One region of the Aeromonas sp. AE23HZ002T15 genome, then DNA from elsewhere that is predicted to be linked to it. Evidence: predicted binding sites of a transcription regulator. Region 1 holds the regulator's gene; each other region holds the start of a gene.
What was found. The regulator MetJ, encoded in region 1, represses methionine synthesis genes. The targets are predictions, from matches to a motif close to AGANNTCTAGANNTCT.
Positions count from the first base shown of each region.

Region 2: metN (methionine ABC transporter ATP-binding protein MetN) is a predicted target of MetJ. The motif match lies at 2,216-2,231, and genes of this name have one in related genera.
Region 3: metA (homoserine O-succinyltransferase MetA) is a predicted target of MetJ. The motif match lies at 1,012-1,027, and genes of this name have one in related genera.

Region 1 covers NZ_CM201342.1:3,199,610-3,205,403, reverse strand. The annotation lists gene metL (bifunctional aspartate kinase/homoserine dehydrogenase II) at 1-2,014, opposite strand, end outside; gene metB (cystathionine gamma-synthase) at 2,015-3,184, opposite strand; gene metJ (met regulon transcriptional regulator MetJ) at 3,395-3,718, shown strand; gene ACT5M9_RS15005 (helix-turn-helix domain-containing protein) at 3,755-4,501, shown strand; gene ACT5M9_RS15000 (tRNA-binding protein) at 4,586-4,924, shown strand; gene ACT5M9_RS14995 (aromatic amino acid transport family protein) at 5,019-5,794, opposite strand, start outside.
Region 2 covers NZ_CM201342.1:3,422,459-3,428,252, forward strand. The annotation lists gene ACT5M9_RS16040 (methionine ABC transporter substrate-binding lipoprotein MetQ) at 1-377, opposite strand, end outside; gene ACT5M9_RS16045 (methionine ABC transporter permease) at 404-1,057, opposite strand; gene metN (methionine ABC transporter ATP-binding protein MetN) at 1,038-2,081, opposite strand; gene ppgK (polyphosphate--glucose phosphotransferase) at 2,788-3,531, opposite strand; gene queG (tRNA epoxyqueuosine(34) reductase QueG) at 3,614-4,777, opposite strand; gene ACT5M9_RS16065 (NAD(P)H-hydrate dehydratase) at 4,901-5,794, shown strand, end outside.
Region 3 covers NZ_CM201342.1:2,141,033-2,146,826, forward strand. The annotation lists gene metA (homoserine O-succinyltransferase MetA) at 38-985, opposite strand; gene ACT5M9_RS09890 (HD-GYP domain-containing protein) at 1,129-2,367, shown strand; gene ACT5M9_RS09895 (CinA family nicotinamide mononucleotide deamidase-related protein) at 2,401-3,564, shown strand; gene ACT5M9_RS09900 (metal-dependent hydrolase) at 3,592-4,128, opposite strand; gene ACT5M9_RS09905 (ABC transporter permease) at 4,363-5,457, opposite strand; gene ACT5M9_RS09910 (ABC transporter ATP-binding protein) at 5,454-5,794, opposite strand, start outside.

The DNA of each region.
Region 1 (5,794 bases):
GCGGATCCGGCTCGGTCAGGCCGTGCTGCCAGGCCTCGTCCACCAGCTCAGAGAAGGGGCGGCTGCCGTCATACTGCTGGAACAGCCAGGAGAGGGTGCCGGAGAAGATGCCCGACACGCTCTGGATGCGATCGCCGCTCTGGCGCAGCATCTGGATGCTGGACTGGATGGGCAGGCCGGCGCCGACGGTGGCGTTGTAGCGCCACTGCACCTGATGATCCCGGCAGGTCTGCTTGATGCGCTGGTAGAACTCGCTCTCGGCGGCGCCAGCAAACTTGTTGGCGGCGATGATGTGAATGCCGAGCTGGGCGAAGTCCGGGTAGTAGCGGCTCACCGTCTCGCTGGCAGTCATGTCGAGCGCTATCAGGGTATCGAAGCCGTGCTGTTCCAGCTGACCCAGCAGCTCGGGCCAGATGAGGGGCTTGGGATCGAACTTGTCCCGCACCTTGAGGGGAGCCAGTCCCTCCTCGTCCAGCAGGCCGCCCTTGGAGTCGAACACCCCGTACAGGGTGAGGGCCAGGTTGAGATCGTGTTCGAGCCGCGCCTTCTCGCGGGCGTAGAGGCTGAGCCAGTGGCCGCCTATGTTGCCCTTGCCGAACACCACAAGCCCGACCCGGGTCGGGCGGCTGAACAGGGCGCTGTGCAGGGCGATGAGCAGGGGTTCCAGCACCACCTGGCGCAGCACGGCAACCAGGCTCAGGCCGTCTCTGGCCACCTGCACGAACTCCAGGGGTTGATCCGCCAACAGCTGATAGAAACGGTGGCACTGCTCGGCGTTGTCGGTGACGCCGGCGCCCACCAGGGCCACCAGGCTGAAGCCCTCCTTCTGGATGAGGCCGGTGAAGTTGCCTTGCAGCTGGAAGTCTCGCAGCACCTCGAAGGCCCCTTGTGCCACCTCGAGCGTGTAGGCGAGACGCAGCACCCGCCGATCCGGCTGGCGCTGCAGGGTCAGCGGGTTGAGGCGATGGCGGGCCAGATGAGCCTCGATGGCCGCCACCGTCTGCTCGAAGCCGGTCTGGGGCAACACCTTCAACTCGATCAGCGCTATCTGATCCACCGAGGAGACGATGCGGGCGCCGCCGGAACGCGGTGCCCGGCGCAGTATATGGGTGCAACCCTCGTCCGGGTTGTAGCTGCAACGCAGGGTAAGACGCTGGCGGCTGTCTGCCACCGGCTGCAGGGTGCGCGAATGCAGCACCGAGGAGCCGAGACGGGCCAGCTCGTTGGCCTCGGCCAGGCTCAGGCGCTCCAGCAGGCGCGCCTCCTTCACCCGGCGCGGATCCGCGCTGTAGACACCGGCCACATCGCTCCAGATGGTGGTGGACTCGCCATCCGCCAGCGCCGCCAACAGGCTGGCGCTGTAGTCGGATCCGTTGCGGCCGAGCAGCAGGGAGCGCCCCTCCAGATCCGCGGCGATAAAGCCGGTCACGACGATGCGGCCGGCATGTTCCGCGAGGCGGGCCTTGAGCAGCTCGCTGGAGATGGCGGTATCCACCTTGACCAGGGCGCCGTCTTCCGCGCGCAGGAAGCTGCGGGCATCGAGCCAGATGGCGGGCTCGCCACGGCTGCTGAGCAGGGCGGCCAACAGGCGCGCAGACCAGACCTCGCCGAAGGCGAGCAGGCCGTTTCGCTCGAAGCGATCGAACTGCCCCTCCAGGGTCTTGGCGATCAGCTGCAGATCGTCGGCGAGCTGCTTGCTCAAGTCGAGCTGCAGATCCCCCTCCAGCAGGCCGTCGATCAGGCTCTGCTGATAGGCGTGCAGGGCCGTGATGGCTTCACCGGCGGCCTCGTCACCCGCTTCGGCCAGCTCCACCAGCTGGATCAGCCGGTTGGTGGTCTTGCCGGCGGCGGAGACCACAATCAGCTCATGACCACCCGGCTGCTGCTCGACTATGCTGGCCACCCGGCGATAACAGACGGGATCCGCCAGGCTGCTGCCGCCAAACTTGTGCACATGGCGCCGCTTCAGTACCGCTTCTGCTGCCACCGCTACCTCTCCTTGCTGCTGTTCCATTTACTTCACCTGTTCTGCCAGTGCTGCTTGTTCAAATGCCCGGGCCAGGTCGGCCACCAGGTCTTCACCGTGTTCTATGCCGACCGACAGGCGCAGCAGCTGGGCGCTGATGCCCGCCGCCTGTTGCGCCGCCGGGGTCATGGCCCTGTGGGTCATGCTGGCGGGATGGGCCACCAGACTCTCCACCCCGCCGAGTGATTCGGCCACCGAGAAGAGCTCGAGGGCCGCCAGGAAGGTACGCAGCCCCGCCTCGTTGCAATCGAGTTCAAAACTTAGCATGGCGCCGAAGCCAGACTGTTGACGACGCGCAATCTCGTGGCCCGGATGGCTCGGCAGGCTGGGGTGATAAATCGTCTTCACCAGGGGCTGTTGCTGCAGGAAGGCGAGGATCCTGTCCGTGTTCTCCTGATGGGTGCGCAGGCGCGGCGCCAGGGTGCGCAGGCCCCGCAGGGTGAGGTAGGAATCAAACGCCCCCGAGGTCAGTCCCAGGCAATTGGCCCACCACACCAGGGATTCGGCCAGGACGGCCTCCTTGGCGATGGCGACGCCGCCCACCACGTCTGAGTGGCCGTTGATGTACTTGGTGGTGGAATGCACCACCACATCGGCGCCCAGGGTCAGGGGCTGCTGCAACAGAGGCGAGAGGAAGGTGTTGTCCACCACCACCTGGGCGCCCACCTCGTGGGAGGCGGCGGCGATGGCGGCCACGTTCACCACCCGCAGCAGGGGGTTGGAGGGGGTCTCCACCCACACCAGCGCCGGTTTCTGGGAAAGCGCCTCGGCCAACGCCACCTCGTCCCCCTGATCCACGAACTGCACCCGATAGTGGCCCTTGGCCGCCAGGTATTCGAACAGGCGCCAGGTACCGCCGTAGCAATCGTGGGGGGCGATCAGCAGATCGCCGGCCTTGAGCAGGGCAGTCGTCACCAGGTGCACGGCCCCCATGCCGGTGCCGGTCACCACGGCGCCAGCCCCCCCTTCCAGGGCCGCCAGGGCGTCCGCCAGGTTGGTGCGGGTCGGGTTGCCGGAGCGGGCATAATCGTAGGTGCGCGGCTCGCCGAAATCGGCGAAGGTGTAGTTGCTGGAGAGGTAGATGGGCGGCACCACGGCGCCGTGCTGGGTATCTGTCTCAATGCCGGTACGTACCGCCAGGGTGGCCTTGTGGGTCATGTCACTCTCTCCTTGAACTGTCGCTGGGGGATAGTCGCCGCACCTCTGCCACGACCAGCCTGCCATTGCTGGCCTATGGTGAACCACCTTACGTCAGCACAAAAAAGCCGTCAACACTTCTGGACGTCTAAATGGCTTTGCTGTTGGATTGCCATTGAATTCCTTAAGGGTTAAAATCCGCGCTCACGACCAAATGAGAACAGGTGGATCATGGGAACAGAGTGGAACGGCGACTACGTCAGCCCCTATGCGGAACACGGCAAGAAGAGCGAACAGGTCAAGAAGATTACGGTCTCGATCCCGCTCAAGGTGCTGAAGGTGCTGACCGATGAGCGCACCCGTCGCCAGGTGAACAACCTGCGTCATGCGACCAACAGCGAGCTGCTCTGTGAAGCCTTCCTGCACGCCTTTACCGGCCAGCCGCTGCCCGGTGACGAGGATCTGCGCAAGGATCACCCGGACAGCGTCCCTGCCGAGGCGCGCGCCATCATGGAAGCGCTCGGCAAGGAAATCGAAGACTACGACGCCGAATAATCTGCCGAGCAGATGGCGAAGAGTCCTCCCCCCTCAATGACGCGGCCCCTGGCCGCGTCATTGTCATCCACTCCCCTTCCCTTCAGCCTGCGCCGCTATCAGCACGATGTGAGCAGTCACAGCCACGACTTCGCCCAGCTGGTGATCCCCCTGGACGGTCCCATCGAGATAGAGGTGCAGGGCAGGGGTCGGCGCCTTCCCCCCGGGTTTGCCTGCATCATAGTGCCGGGGGAGCGTCACGATTACGCCGCCGATCCGACCCTCTCCTTCCTGGTGCAGGAGAGCCAATGGCTGCCGGCCCCCCTCACCGAGCGCCCCTTTATCGAGCTGGACGAGCCCCAGCGCCACTACCTTGCCTTCCTGCGCCAGATGGTGGCACAGGGTCGCCACGTGGCGGGGATGGAGCAGATCTGGCTGAACCTGCTGGCCGAGGGCCAGAACGCCGCCGCCCCTGTCTCCCCCCGCATCCTCAGGGTACAGCGCCATATCGAAGCCCACCTCGCCGAGCCCCTCGGCAACGAGCGCCTCGCCGCCCTCGCCTGCCTCGGCCAGAGCCAGTTCAAGCACGCCTTTCGCCAGCAGCTGGGCATGAGCGTCTCCCACTACATCCGGCAGCGGCGCATGACGCTGGCCCGCACCCTGCTGGCCCAGACAGCCCTTCCCATCGGCGAGATAGCCTGCCGCTGCGGTTACCAGGATCAGGGGGCCTTCGCCGAACGCTTCCTCACCGAGACCGGCCTGACCCCGTCCCTCTGGCGCCAACAAAACGGCCAGTTGCCATAACGGATCGGCTCTGCACCGAAGACAAGACGACGGTGGTTCGGGCATGCTGAGCATCGCGCTAAACAGGCAAGATAAGGAGCCAAGATGCAGACCATAAGCTGGCAGGATTTCGAGATGGTGGAGCTGAGAGTCGGCACCCTGGTGAGGGTCGAACCCTTCCCCGAGGCGCGCAAGCCCGCCTACAAGGTGTGGGCGGACTTCGGCCCCGAGATCGGGGTGCGCAAGAGCAGCGCCCAGATAACCGACCTCTATCAACCGGACGATCTGGTGGGCCGCCAGATAGTGGCCGTGGTGAACTTCCCCACCAAGCAGATAGGCCCCTTCCAGTCGGAGTTTCTGCTCACCGGCTTCTACCGGCCGGACGGAGCCGTGGTGATGGCCATCCCGGAGCGGGCGGTGGAGAACGGCGCCAAGCTGGGCTAAGCCCCCGATAGAAAAAACTCAGTCGAATAAAACAAGAGAGGCGACCCCGGGGTCGCCTCTCTGTGTATTTCTGCCTCCCACAAGAGGCCGTCCGTTACTTCAGCAGGCTGAACAGTAGCGCCGACACCGCCAGCGCTCCGGTCAGCAGGATGAAGCCGTTGGCCCAGCCCTGACGGAAGCGAGCCAGTGCCTCCACCTTGTAGATGGCCACCACCGGCATGATGAAGAGGATCATGGCGATGACGGGGCCGGAGAGGGTCTCCATCAGGCCGAGGATGCCGGGGTTGATGACCGCAGCCCCCCAGATGGCGAAGAACATCAGGGCGATGCCGATCCTGTCCGCCTTGGCCAGCGACAGGCCGGTGGGCTTGGCGATCAGGGTCTTGAGGCTCTCGCGGGCCCCCAGGAAATGGCCGAGGAAGGAGGAGCTGATGGCGATAAAGGCGATGAGCGGCCCCAGGGTGATGATCACAGGGTTGTCTGTGATGTTCGCGAGATAGGAGAGCACTGAGACGTTTTGCGCCTTGGCCTCCGCCAGCTGGGCCGGGGAGAGGCTCAGCACGCAGGAGAAGACGAAGAACAACACGAAGCCCACCAGCATGATTGTGGTGTTGCGCAGTATGAGGCCGCTCTTGGCCTCCGCCTGCTCGCCGTACTCCCGGCGCTGCACGTTGGCAAAGCCGGAGATGGCGGCGGCGTGGCTGAAGGCGAATACCGTCACCGGCAGCGCCAGCCAGACGGTGTTGAGGAAGCTGGCCCCCCCGAAGGCCACCATTTCCGGCCAGTGCCACTGGGGGATGAGATAGACAGAGAGGGCCGCCAGTATGGCCGCCAGCGGGTAGACCATGAAGGCGAAGGCCCGCAGCATGG
Region 2 (5,794 bases), 220 kb from region 1:
TCTTTCAGCTCGGAGAGCGCCTTGATCTTCTTGGAGTAACCGGCGATCGGGTAGACGAAGGTGTTGCCAACCGGTACCAGCTTGAAGCCGCGATCACGGATCTGGGCATCCAGATAGGGCTTGTGCTGGAAGGCGTTGACGTCGACGCTGCCGTCGTTCAGTGCCACATTCGGGGTGACGTAGTCGGAGAAGGTCACCACTTCGACGTTCAGGCCGAACTTCTCTTTCGCGACCTTGGCGGCGGTCTCGACCAGCTCGGTCTCGGGACCGGCGATGGCGCCCACCTTCAGGGTCTTGTTCTCTTCCTTCTGGCCGCAGCCGACCAGAACCAGGGTTGCCAGCAGTGCAGCCGCAGCGGATTTAATGCCCAATTTCATAAAAACCTCCTGTCAGAAATCGACGATTAACGATGATCACATTGTTGAACCAGGCGCTCACCTGCGCTCTGGATGAGTTGAACCAGCACCACCAGAATGACCACGGTGACCAGCATGACGGTGGGGTCGAAGCGCTGGTAGCCGTAGCGAATACCCACATCGCCGAGACCGCCCCCCCCGATGGCACCGGCCATGGCGGAGTAGTTGACCAGGGTGACGAGCGTAATGATGACGCTGTTGAGGATGCCGGGCAGGGCCTCGGGCAGCAGCACCTTGGTGATGATTTGCAAGGGCTTGGCCCCCATGGCCTTGGCCGCTTCCAGCAGGCCGTCCGGCACCTCCATCAGGGCTCCTTCCACCAGGCGGGCGATGAAGGGCACGGCGCCTATGGTCAGCGGCACTATGGCGGCTATGGTGCCTATGCTGGTGCCGACGATGAAGCGGGTCAGCGGAATGATGGCGACCAGCAGAATGATGAAGGGCACGGAGCGACCGACGTTGACGATGACGCCCAGGGTCCGGTTCAGCACCGGGTTGGCCAGGATCTGGCCGGCCTTGGTCACGTGCAGCGCCACGCCGAGCGGCAGGCCGAGCAGGCAGCCGAACAGGGCGGAGGCAAACACCATGATCAGGGTGTCGCCGAGGGCCGAGATCAGCAGATTAATCATTGCTTCGGACATAACCCATTACCTCCAGCTGAATGTGGTTGTCGATGAAGAACTGCTGGGATGCCTCGCACTGGGCCTCGTCCCCGAACAGCTCGGCCAGCAGGAAGCCGAACTTGACCCCGCCGGCGTATTCGATGTCCGCACTCAGTATGCTGATATCGATGTTGAAACGGCGGCTCACCTCGGAGATCAGCGGTGAGTCGACGGTCGAACCGGTGAAGCCGAGCTTGACCAGGGGGTAGCTGCCGGGCACGCGCTCCGGGCTCATCCGCTCCTGGTACTCCTGCGGCACCTCCAGATGGATGGTGGAGTGAATGAAGTCACGGGCCAGCTGGGTCTTGGCGTTGCTGAAGAACCAGGCCACTTCCCCCTGCTCGATGAGGCTGCCGTCGCTGATGATGGCGACCTCGTCGCAGATCCCCTTCACCACGTCCATCTCGTGGGTGATGAGCAGGATGGTGAGCCCCAGCTTGATGTTGATCTCTTTGAGCAGGGTCAGGATGGAGCGGGTGGTCTGGGGATCCAGGGCCGAGGTGGCCTCGTCGCACAGCAGCACCTTGGGAGCGGGCGCCAGGGCTCGGGCGATGGCGACGCGCTGCTTCTGACCGCCGGACAGCTCGGACGGATAGGCCTGGGCACGGGCTTCCAGCCCCACCAGGGACAGTAACTCTTCGACCCGACTCTGGATCTTATCCTTGCTCCAGCCCGCCAGTTCCAGCGGGAAGGCGATGTTCGCGAACACGGTGCGGGAAGAGAGCAGGTTGAAGTGCTGGAAGATCATGCCGATCTGGCGGCGAGCCTGGGTCAGATCCCGCTCGGGCAGGGCCACCAGATCCTGGCCATCGACAATGACCTGACCCTCGGTGGGGCGCTCCAGCAGGTTGACGCAACGAATGAGGGTACTCTTGCCGGCACCGGAGGCGCCGATCACCCCGAAGATCTTGCCTTGGGGCACATGCAGGCTGACATCACGCAGGGCGTGCACGGCATCACTGCCTTTACCGTAGACTTTGTTGAGACCGATCAACTTAATCATGGATTCTTCCGTGCTAACAGCCTTAAAGCACAGGGCGCTACAGGCGGGTGAATTGGGCAGAGGTTTCACTGGGTTGCTCTGTCATTATGGAGGATGATGCTAAGATGTCTGGATGGCCATGTCAACGCGTGTTTCTACGTCTAGACGTCTAAAAAATGGATAAGGATTGCCGCCATCCGGCTATGGCGAAGAGGGTCTGGAGAGTCGTGGATATATAATTCGAAATACAAACCAGAGTGCCGTTCATATGACGGTTTGTGAGTTGTAAGCCGTTGTTTCACTGGTTTTAGTCGGGAGCCTGTCTGGCTGTTCCCAATGGCTTGTCCACAAGATGACATGAATATTATTCCCTTGTCTCGCTCTCTTTTTTATCTTCCCGGTGAATTCAGAACAATAAACAGTCAGTTCACGGTGAGCCTGCTTTTTATTCAGGGACGATCCTGTGATGGGAAGGGGGCTGGATGGGGCTCATGGATGCTGGAAAAGGGAGCCGTTTGAGCGGCGCTTTATCGAGGGACGTGATGAGGCAGGGTGCAGGGGATGTGAAGGTTGGCCGCCGGTGTTACCCTGCCGGCAGATAATCTGTCTTCTCATGAAGAGGGTGTCAGGAGAGGTGGTCCGGCGCCGCGACAACTTGGCGTCGCCCCTGTGCAACATGAGAGAGGCCCGGCATCTGCCGGGCCTCTCCAGTTTCGGGGAGCGGGGATCACTTCCCTTGCTGCGCCTCGGCGTAGAGGGCTGCGCCTATGATGCCCGCCTGGTTGAGGCTGGCCGCCGCCACCAGGGGGGCCCGGGTCTCAATCTTGTCGATGAACTTGTCGAGCTTGGCGGCGCTGCCGCCCCCCAGGATGAAGAGGTCGGGGGAGAACAGGAACTCCAGCCGGGCTAGATACTTGTTGAAGCGCTTGCCCCAGCGGCTCCAGGAGAGATCCTCGCGCTTGCGCACCGCATCCGAGCAGTAGTGCTCGGCGATCATGCCTTCCAGCATCAGGTGCCCCAGCTCGGTGTTGGGGAGCAGCTGACCGTTGACGAAGATGGCGGTGCCTATGCCGGTGCCGACCGTGATGAGGATGACGACCCCCTTGCGATCCCGGCCTGTGCCGAAGCGCATCTCGGCGATACCCGCGGCGTCGGCGTCGTTGAGCACGTGGCAGGGCAGGCCGGTCACGTCCGAGAACAGGTGAGCGGCATCGGTCTCGACCCAGCTCTTGTCGATGTTGGCGGCGCTCTTGGCGATGCCGTTGTGGATGATGGCGGGGAAGCCGCAGCCCACCGGCCCCTTCCACTGGAAGTGCTCGACCAGCGCCTTGAGGGTGTGGGCGATGGCGGCCGGCGTGGCCGGCTGTGGAGTGGCCAGGCGGTGGCGCTCGCCGATGAGCTCGCCGGTCTTCGTATCGACCAGGCAGCCCTTGATCCCGGAGCCCCCTATATCTACTCCCAACATCTGCATCAGAATCTTCCTTTTTGTGTGCCGACGATCAAACTCGGCAGAGCATGAAAAAATGGCTGACATCAGGCAAGGGTTTGATCACTCAGGCGTGATCTGGCAATCCTTTTTCGATGCAGCGGATCAGCAACTTCGTCTTTCGGTTCTCATCCTGCCGGCGCCTCGCCAGGGTCGCCAGCGCCCAGTCGATGTGCTCAGCCACCATGGGGTCGGCGCTCTCCAGCGCCTGTTGCAGCGCCGCCTCCACCTCGGGGCTGGCGGGGCCGTTGCCCAGCGCCACCGCCAGGTTGCGACGCCAGCGCCGATAGCCGATGCGGCGGATGGGGCTGCCCTCTGTGTGCTTGAGAAAATCGCTCTCGGCCCAGCGCCACAGCTCGAGCAGGGGCGGGCGATGCAGGTTGGGGCGTGCCTTGAAGTCCTCCTCCGGGCTCGCATCCGCATAGCGATTCCAGGGGCAGATGAGCTGGCAGTCGTCGCAACCATAGATGCGGTTGCCCATCAGCGGCCGAAACTCTTCGGGGATGGGGCCGTCGTTCTCTATGGTGAGGTAGGAGATGCAGCGCCGCCCGTCCACCACATAGGGGGCGACTATGGCCCCGGTCGGGCAGATGTTGATGCAGGCCACGCACTTGCCACACTGCTCCTTCTCCACCGGCGCGTCCAAAGGCAGCGGCAGGCTGATGAGCAGCTCCCCGAGGAAGAAGAAGGAACCCGCCGATTCGTTGAGCAGCAGCGAGTGCTTGCCCACCCAGCCGAGCCCCGCCTTGGCGGCGAGGGGGCGCTCAAGCACGGGGGCCGAGTCGACGAAGGGGCGCCAGCCCAGCGCTTCATCGAGCGGCAGGCCCGAGGCCAGGGCGAGTGCCCGGCAGCGCTGCTCGATGCGTTCCCCCAGTTGCTTGAGGCGATTGCGCAGCACCTTGTGGTAGTCGCGCCCGAGGGCGTAGCGGCTGATGTAACCCAGGGTGGGATCCCGCAGGGTACTGGCAAAGCCGGCCTCGAAGGGGAGGTAGTTCATGCGCACCGACAGCACCCGCTGAGTGCCGGGCAGCAGTTCATGGGGGTGGGCGCGCATCATGCCGTGTCGCTCCATGTAGTCCATGCTGCCGTGATAGCCCGCATCCAGCCAGGCCTGCAGTCTGGGCTCCTCGATCCTGAGATCTGTGTCGGTGATCCCGGCCTGGTCAAATCCTAGCTCGCGTGCCCAGAGCTTGATATCTTGGGCCAGCTGATGGAGTTCGGCTGCCGTCATGCTGCGCCGCTTGTCCTCTGCCATGCAGACGAAAGCAGGGGGGACGCATAGGGCGTCGGCCAAGGCCGCGGCATGGGCCCGGTGCAAGGCCGGATCGCTGGATGATGGGGGTGGGGAGCCGTCATGGTGCAGGTTATCGAAGGTGTTATCAGCAAAGATGAAGGCCTCAGTCTAGCACAGCCCCTGTGGCGCACCGAGCAGATCCGTCTGCTGGAACGGCGCTGGGCCGAGACCGAGGGGGGTGATACCTATGAGCTGATGGAGCGGGCCGGTGGCGCCTTGTGCAACTATGCCCGCCACCATTGGCCCCAGAGCCGCCACTGGTGGATCTTCGTCGGCCCGGGCAACAACGGCGGCGATGGCTATGTGCTGGCCCGTCTCGCCCGGCGGGTCGGCCTCGACCCCATAGTCATAGCTGCGCGGGCCCCCGAGTTGCTCAAGGGGGACGCGAGGCGAGCCGCCGAGGCCTGGCTGGGGGCCGGTGGTGCCGTGGTGCTGGCCGATGAGGTCGATCCCGGCCTGCTCCCTGCGCCGGATCTGGTGGTGGATGCACTGCTCGGCACCGGTGTCCATATCCCCCTGACCCCTTCCATGACAAAGATCGTCGCAACCATCAATGGGTTGTTGGCCCCCGTGCTGGCGGTGGATCTCCCCTCTGGCCTCAACGGCGACACCGGCCGCGCCATGGGGGCCCTGGTGCGCGCCACCCGTACCCTCACCTTCATCGGCATCAAGCAGGGGATGCTGACCGGTGACGGGGTGGACGGCGTCGGTCGGCTCGACTGCGATCCCCTGGGGGTCACCCCGCCGGATGAGATCTCCCCGGCCGCCTGGCGCATCGATTACCCCGCACTTCTCTCTTGCCTGTCACCGCGCCCGCGCTCGGCCCACAAGGGGAACAACGGCCGGGTGCTGGTGGTGGGGGGCAACCTCGGCATGCAGGGTGCCATACTGCTGGCGGGCCAGGCCTGCCTGCGGGCGGGGGCCGGGCTGGTGCGACTCTGCCAGCACCCGAGC
Region 3 (5,794 bases), 1.1 Mb from region 1:
AACGAACACCTTGCCGATGTCTTCCACCCGATGATCTCTAGGGCTTGGGCTGCTCGTAGGTGAACACCTTGCCGATATCCTCCACCTTGTAGCTGGTGAGCTGGTAGACGTAGTAGTTGAGCCAGTTGGAGAACAGCAGGTGGCCGTGGCTGCGCCAGCTGGCGCGGGGCGTCCGGGTCGGATCGTTGGCCGGGTAGTAGTTGACCGGCACGGCTGGGGTGAGCCCGGCCGCGAGATCCCGCTGGTACTCCCCGTCCAGGGTCGAGGCGTCATATTCCGGGTGGCCGGTGACGAACACCTGGCGACAATCCTTGGTCGCCGCCAGATAGACCCCCGCCTCCTCCGACTCGGCGAAGATCTGCAGATCGGTGTGGGCGCGAATGAGATCCCCGTCGAAGGCCGCATAACGGGAGTGAGGCGCCACGAACTCGTCATCGAAGCCGCGCAGCAGCGGCTCGTGCTCATCGAGACGATGGTGGCGATAGACCCCGGACAGCTTCTCGCCGTGGGTCTGTTTCTCCATGCCGTACAAGGCTTTCAGCGCCGCCTGCACCGCCCAGCACAGGAAGAGGGTGGAGGTCACATGCTGATGGGACCACTCGATGATCTCGACGATGCGCGGCCAGTAGACCACCTCCTCGAACTCCACCAGCCCGAGCGGCGCCCCCGTGATGATCATGCCGTCGTAGTTGTTGCCCCGCACCTGCTCGAAGTCATGGTAGAAGTTCTCGAGGTGAGCCTGAGGGGTGTTCTTGGACTCCCGATCGTCGATGCGCAGCAGATCCACGTCCACCTGCAGCGGCGAGTTGGAGAGCATCCGCATCAGCTGGATCTCGGTTTCTATCTTCTTGGGCATCAGGTTGAGGATGAGCACCCGCAGGGGGCGGATGTTCTGGGTGACGGCCCGGGATTCCGTCATGACGAAGATGTTCTCTTCCCCCAGCACTTCGGCGGCGGGCAACTGGTCCGGGATCTTGATCGGCATGCTGACTCCCTGTACTGCATCGGTAAATATGTCTGGACATCTAGAAGCCTATAATAAAGCGCCGGCCCTGTCATCAGATACCTTTTCTTCATTCCACCCTTTGACTAGCATACGACTTCACTCTGTTTCTCATGTCCAAGCCCATGACAGGTATCAAGATCTCGGTAGATCGGCTGCAAGTCGGCAATTATGTCTCCCTGCCACTGGGCTGGCGCGAACACCCCTTCCTGTTCTCCAGCTTCAAGCTCAAGAACGAGCAGGAGATAGCGCTCATCCGCCGGCTCGGCCTCAAGCTGGTGACCATCATCCCCGACAAGAGCGACACGCCCCCCAGGCCCGTCGACCAGGTCAGAGCGCCATCGACCGACGGCGGCACCCTCGCCAGCCGCCAGCAGGAGATGCAGCAGGAGAAGGCCAGGCGCATCGAACAGCTGCAGCGCTATCGCCGGGATCTGCAGCAGTGCGAGAAGCACTTCCAGCAATCCCTGGCCCAGGTGCGCAACCTGATGGGCAAGATCCAGTCCCGCCCTCTCAACGCCATCGGCGAGGCCAGGGAGCTGATCAACGCCATGACGGAGCAGCTGTTGTCGGTGGACGAGATGGTGCTGCACCTGGTGTCGGGCAGCGAGGATGACAACAGCCTGCAGTTCCACTCCCTCAACGTCAGCGTGCTCAGCATGCTGCTGGCTCGTGAGTGCAAGCTGCCGGCTGAGGCGATCCGCCAGGTCGGCATGGGGGCCCTGTTCCACGACATCGGCAAGCTGAAGCTGCCGAGCCAGTTGCTGCGCAAGAGCGGGCCCCTCACCAGGCCTGAGCAGAACCTGATGGCCCAGCATCCCCGCTACGGAGTGGATCTTCTGAGCCACGCCAAGGATTTTCCGGAGCAGGCCAGGAGCATAGTGCGCCACCACCACGAGTACCTGGATGGCAGCGGGCCAGAGGGGCTCAAGGGGGCGCAGCTCGATCCCCTGACCCAGATAGTCTCCCTGGTCAACGAGTACGACAACCTCTGCCATTTGAAGGCCAAGGTGCCCTACTCCGCCCTCGGCAACCTCTACAAGTTGCGCAAGGGGCAGTTCAACATCGACTACCTCGGCATGCTGATCCGGCTGATGGGGATCTACCCGCCGGGCAGCGTGGTGCAGCTCTCCAACGGCCAGGTCGGGCTGGTGATGTCGGTCAACAGTGCCCGCCTGCTCTACCCCGCGGTGCTGGTGTACGATCCGCGCATCCCGCGCCAGGAGGCGGCCATCATCGATCTCGAGCAGGCCGAACTCACCATCGCCAAGGTGATCCACCCCAAACGGCTGCCACCGGCTGTGTTCGAGTATTTGAACCCGCGCACCCGGATCAGCTACTACTTCGAACACGGCAAGCCCTGAGCAGGGCACTCATCTTTGACCTCAGGAGTCTGCATGCGCATCGAGATAATCAGCACGGGGGATGAAATCGTCACGGGTCTGGTGGTGGACACCAACGCCGCCTGGCTCAGCGCCCTGCTGCTGGAGCAGGGCTGGCAGGTGCGCCGCCGCGCCGCCGTCGGCGATAACCTCAAGGACCTCAAAGCCGTGCTGCAAGAGAGCAGCGAGCGCGCCGAGGTGGTGCTGGTATGCGGGGGGCTTGGGCCCACCGCCGACGATCTCACCGCCCAGGCGGCGGCCGAGGCGTTTGATCAGCCACTCACCCTATACCCAGACTGGCTCGCCACCCTGGAGGCTCGCTACCAAGCCCGGGGCATCCCCATGCCCGCCAGCAACGCCAAACAGGCCCATCTGCCCCAGGGCTGCGAGATCTTGGACAACCCGGTGGGTACCGCCTGCGGCTTCCTGGTCCGCCATAGGGCCGGCCACGGCCTGAGCCAGCTGTTCTTCACCCCGGGCGTGCCGTTCGAGTTCAAGCAGATGGTGCGCGAGCAGATCATGCCGCGCCTCAAGCGCCTCGCCGGGGAGCAGACCGACACCGAGTTGCGCCGTTTCTATACCTTCGGCATCTCGGAATCGGCGCTCTCCGACCGGCTGGATGCCGCCCCCTGGCCGACGGGCATCGAGCTCGGCTATCGCTCCTCCATGCCGCTCATCGAGTTGAAACTCATCGGCCACGGGGCGAGCGTGGTAGACATGGATGCCGCCGAGGCGCGCCTGCTCGGGGAGATCTCGCCCTGGTTGGTGGGACGGGGGAACCAGGAGCCGGCCAGCCAGATCCTGGCCCTGTTGGGCGAGCGGCCGCTCACCCTGATGGAGGGGGAGAGCCGGGGCGCCCTGCTCGGCCTCTGCCACGACTATCCCCAACTGCAGGCGCACTTCGACCCTCAGCTACCCAGCGAGCTGGCGCAGCTTGCAGGTGCAGGAGCTGGGCTCAGCCTCACCATAGGAAGGGCGGGAGCCGATGGTGTGCCCCTGATGCTGTGCGCCGATGGCGAGTCCATCGGCCAGACCCTGAAGGTCCGCCACCCGGATCCGGGCAGCGGGCGCCGGATCCTCGCCTTCGCGGCCCTCGACATGCTGCGCCGCCACCTCTTGGGGCTGCCGGTGATCGCGGACTACCTCACCCTGCCAAGAAGCGCCGAGCGCCGGCGTTAGCCTCCGTCAGCGCCAGTGGCCCCGGGCTCAGAGGATCGGCAACAGGGATGCCAGGGTTCCCAGCCCCTGGCCACCCTGAACCCAGTAACTGGCCAGCGCCAGGGTCAGCAGGCAGAAGGCCGCCTCGTAACCGCCCCCGCTCTTGAGGGGCAGGCCGGGCAACCGAAAGCGCCGACGCAGGGGCCAGAACAGGGGGATCCCCGCCGGGGTCAGCCAGTCCCCCAACAGATGGCTGAGGTAGCCGATGATGAGGGCATCCTTCACCGCCACCGAGATAAGGCCGGGCCCCTGAAACTGCGCCAGCCCCCAGACGCCGGCCCCCACCGCCAACAGGCTGTGGGTGAAGCCGCGATGACCGAACAGCCGCGACAGCGGCCCCGAGATCCAGGGCAGGCGCCGACCGAGCAGGGACTTGGGGTGATCGAGATCCGGCAGCAGGGCGCTGGCCAGGGCCAGCGGCACCAGTTGCCAGAGGCTGGCATCTGCCAGGGCCGGAGTCAGCTCCAGCTTGTGGGCGATCAGGGTGCAGGTAACGGCAAACAGCAGGTGGCCTTGGGCGGTCATGATGGGGAGCGATGGAGCAAGAGATGGACGGATGGGGTGCAGGCCCGGCGAGACCGGGCGGCCGATTAGAATCCCTCCCGTCGCAATGAGCAAGACGAATGTTGCTCAAACCTCACTTTCACAGTCACTTATGCCAGAGAACACCCGTCTCAATCGTCATTTACGACTCATACAGCACCAGTCTCACCATCCGACAAGAAGGTCGACCAGCCAGAGAAGGCCGGCCGACCCGGATCAATCCAGGCTCTTCTTGAAGCGGCGGGCGGCCAGGGTCAGCATCAGCAGGGTGAAGCCCGCCAGCCAGAGCACGTCCGGCAGCAGATCCCCCATGTCGCCGCCCCTCAATACGATGCCTCTGATGAGCCGCATGAAGTGGGTGGCGGGCAGCACCTCGGCGACCCACTGGGCCGGCACCGGCATCCCCTCGTAGGGGAACATGAAACCCGACAGCAGGATCGACGGCAGCAGGATGAACACCGTCATCTGCATCGCCTGCAACTGGGTCTGGGCCAGGGTGGAGATGAGCAGCCCCAGGGTCAGACTGGCGGCGATAAACAGCAGGGTCGCCAGCAGCACCTGGCTCAGGGCGCCGTTGATGGGCACCGCAAAGATGAGGTGGCCGAGGCCGAGGATGATCACTACCTGGACGAGCCCCACCACTATGTAGGGCAGGATCTTGCCGATCATCAGCTCCAGCGAGCTGACCGGGGTGGTGATGAGCAGCTCCAGGTTGCCGCGCTCCCGCTCCCGCACTATGGCCGCCGAGGTGAACATGATCATGGTCATGGTCAGGATCACCCCGAGCAGGCCGGGCACTATGTTGACCGCCGCCCGGCGGGAGGGGTTGAAGTAGAGCACGGTCTCGAAGGTGGGGGGGGCGCTCTCGGCCCCCGGCTTGAGTCCGGTGAGGGGCATGGCGCGCAGCCCCAGCAGGGCGCCGGCGATGACGGTATCCGAGCCATCCACCAGCCACTGGCCCGCACTCTCCCCGTCGCTCAGGCGGCGACTCAGATCCCGGGGCAGCACCAGCACGGCGCGCACTTCCCCCCGGGTCAGAGCGGCCTCCGCCTCCTGCAAGCCCACGTAGCGCCGCTCCATCTGCACCACCTGGGTGGCCTTGACCGCCTCCACCAGCAGCCGCCCCGGCACGCTCTCGCTCATGTCCACCAGCCCGGCCGGGATCTGGCGCACGTCCGTGTTGATGGCGTAGCCGAACAGCAGCAGTTGCAGCAGGGGGATCATGACCACCATGCCGAAGGTCAGCCTGTCCCGCGCCAGCTGCCTCAGCTCCTTCTGGGTGATGGCCCAGAGCCGCCTCAGACTGTTCATGCCCTGCGCTCCTGGCCGGTGCAGCTGACAAAGACGTCTTCCAGGCTGGGTCTGACCGGAGCCAGGCTGGCGTCCGCCAGGGCCGGGCAGGCCTGCCGCAGCCAAGGCACTGGATCCGCCAGCTCCTTGTCCACCAGCACCCGCAGCCGCTGGCCGAGCTGGGCGGCGGAGCGCACCGGCGCCAGTTGCAGCAGCTGCTGCTTGAGCAGCCGCAGATCATTGGCCTGCACCTCCACCACCCGGGTGCTCATGGCCTCCATCAGCGCCTGGGGAGAGCCCTGGGCCCGCACCTTGCCCGCCTCCATGATGGCGAGGCCGTGACAGCGCTCCGCCTCGT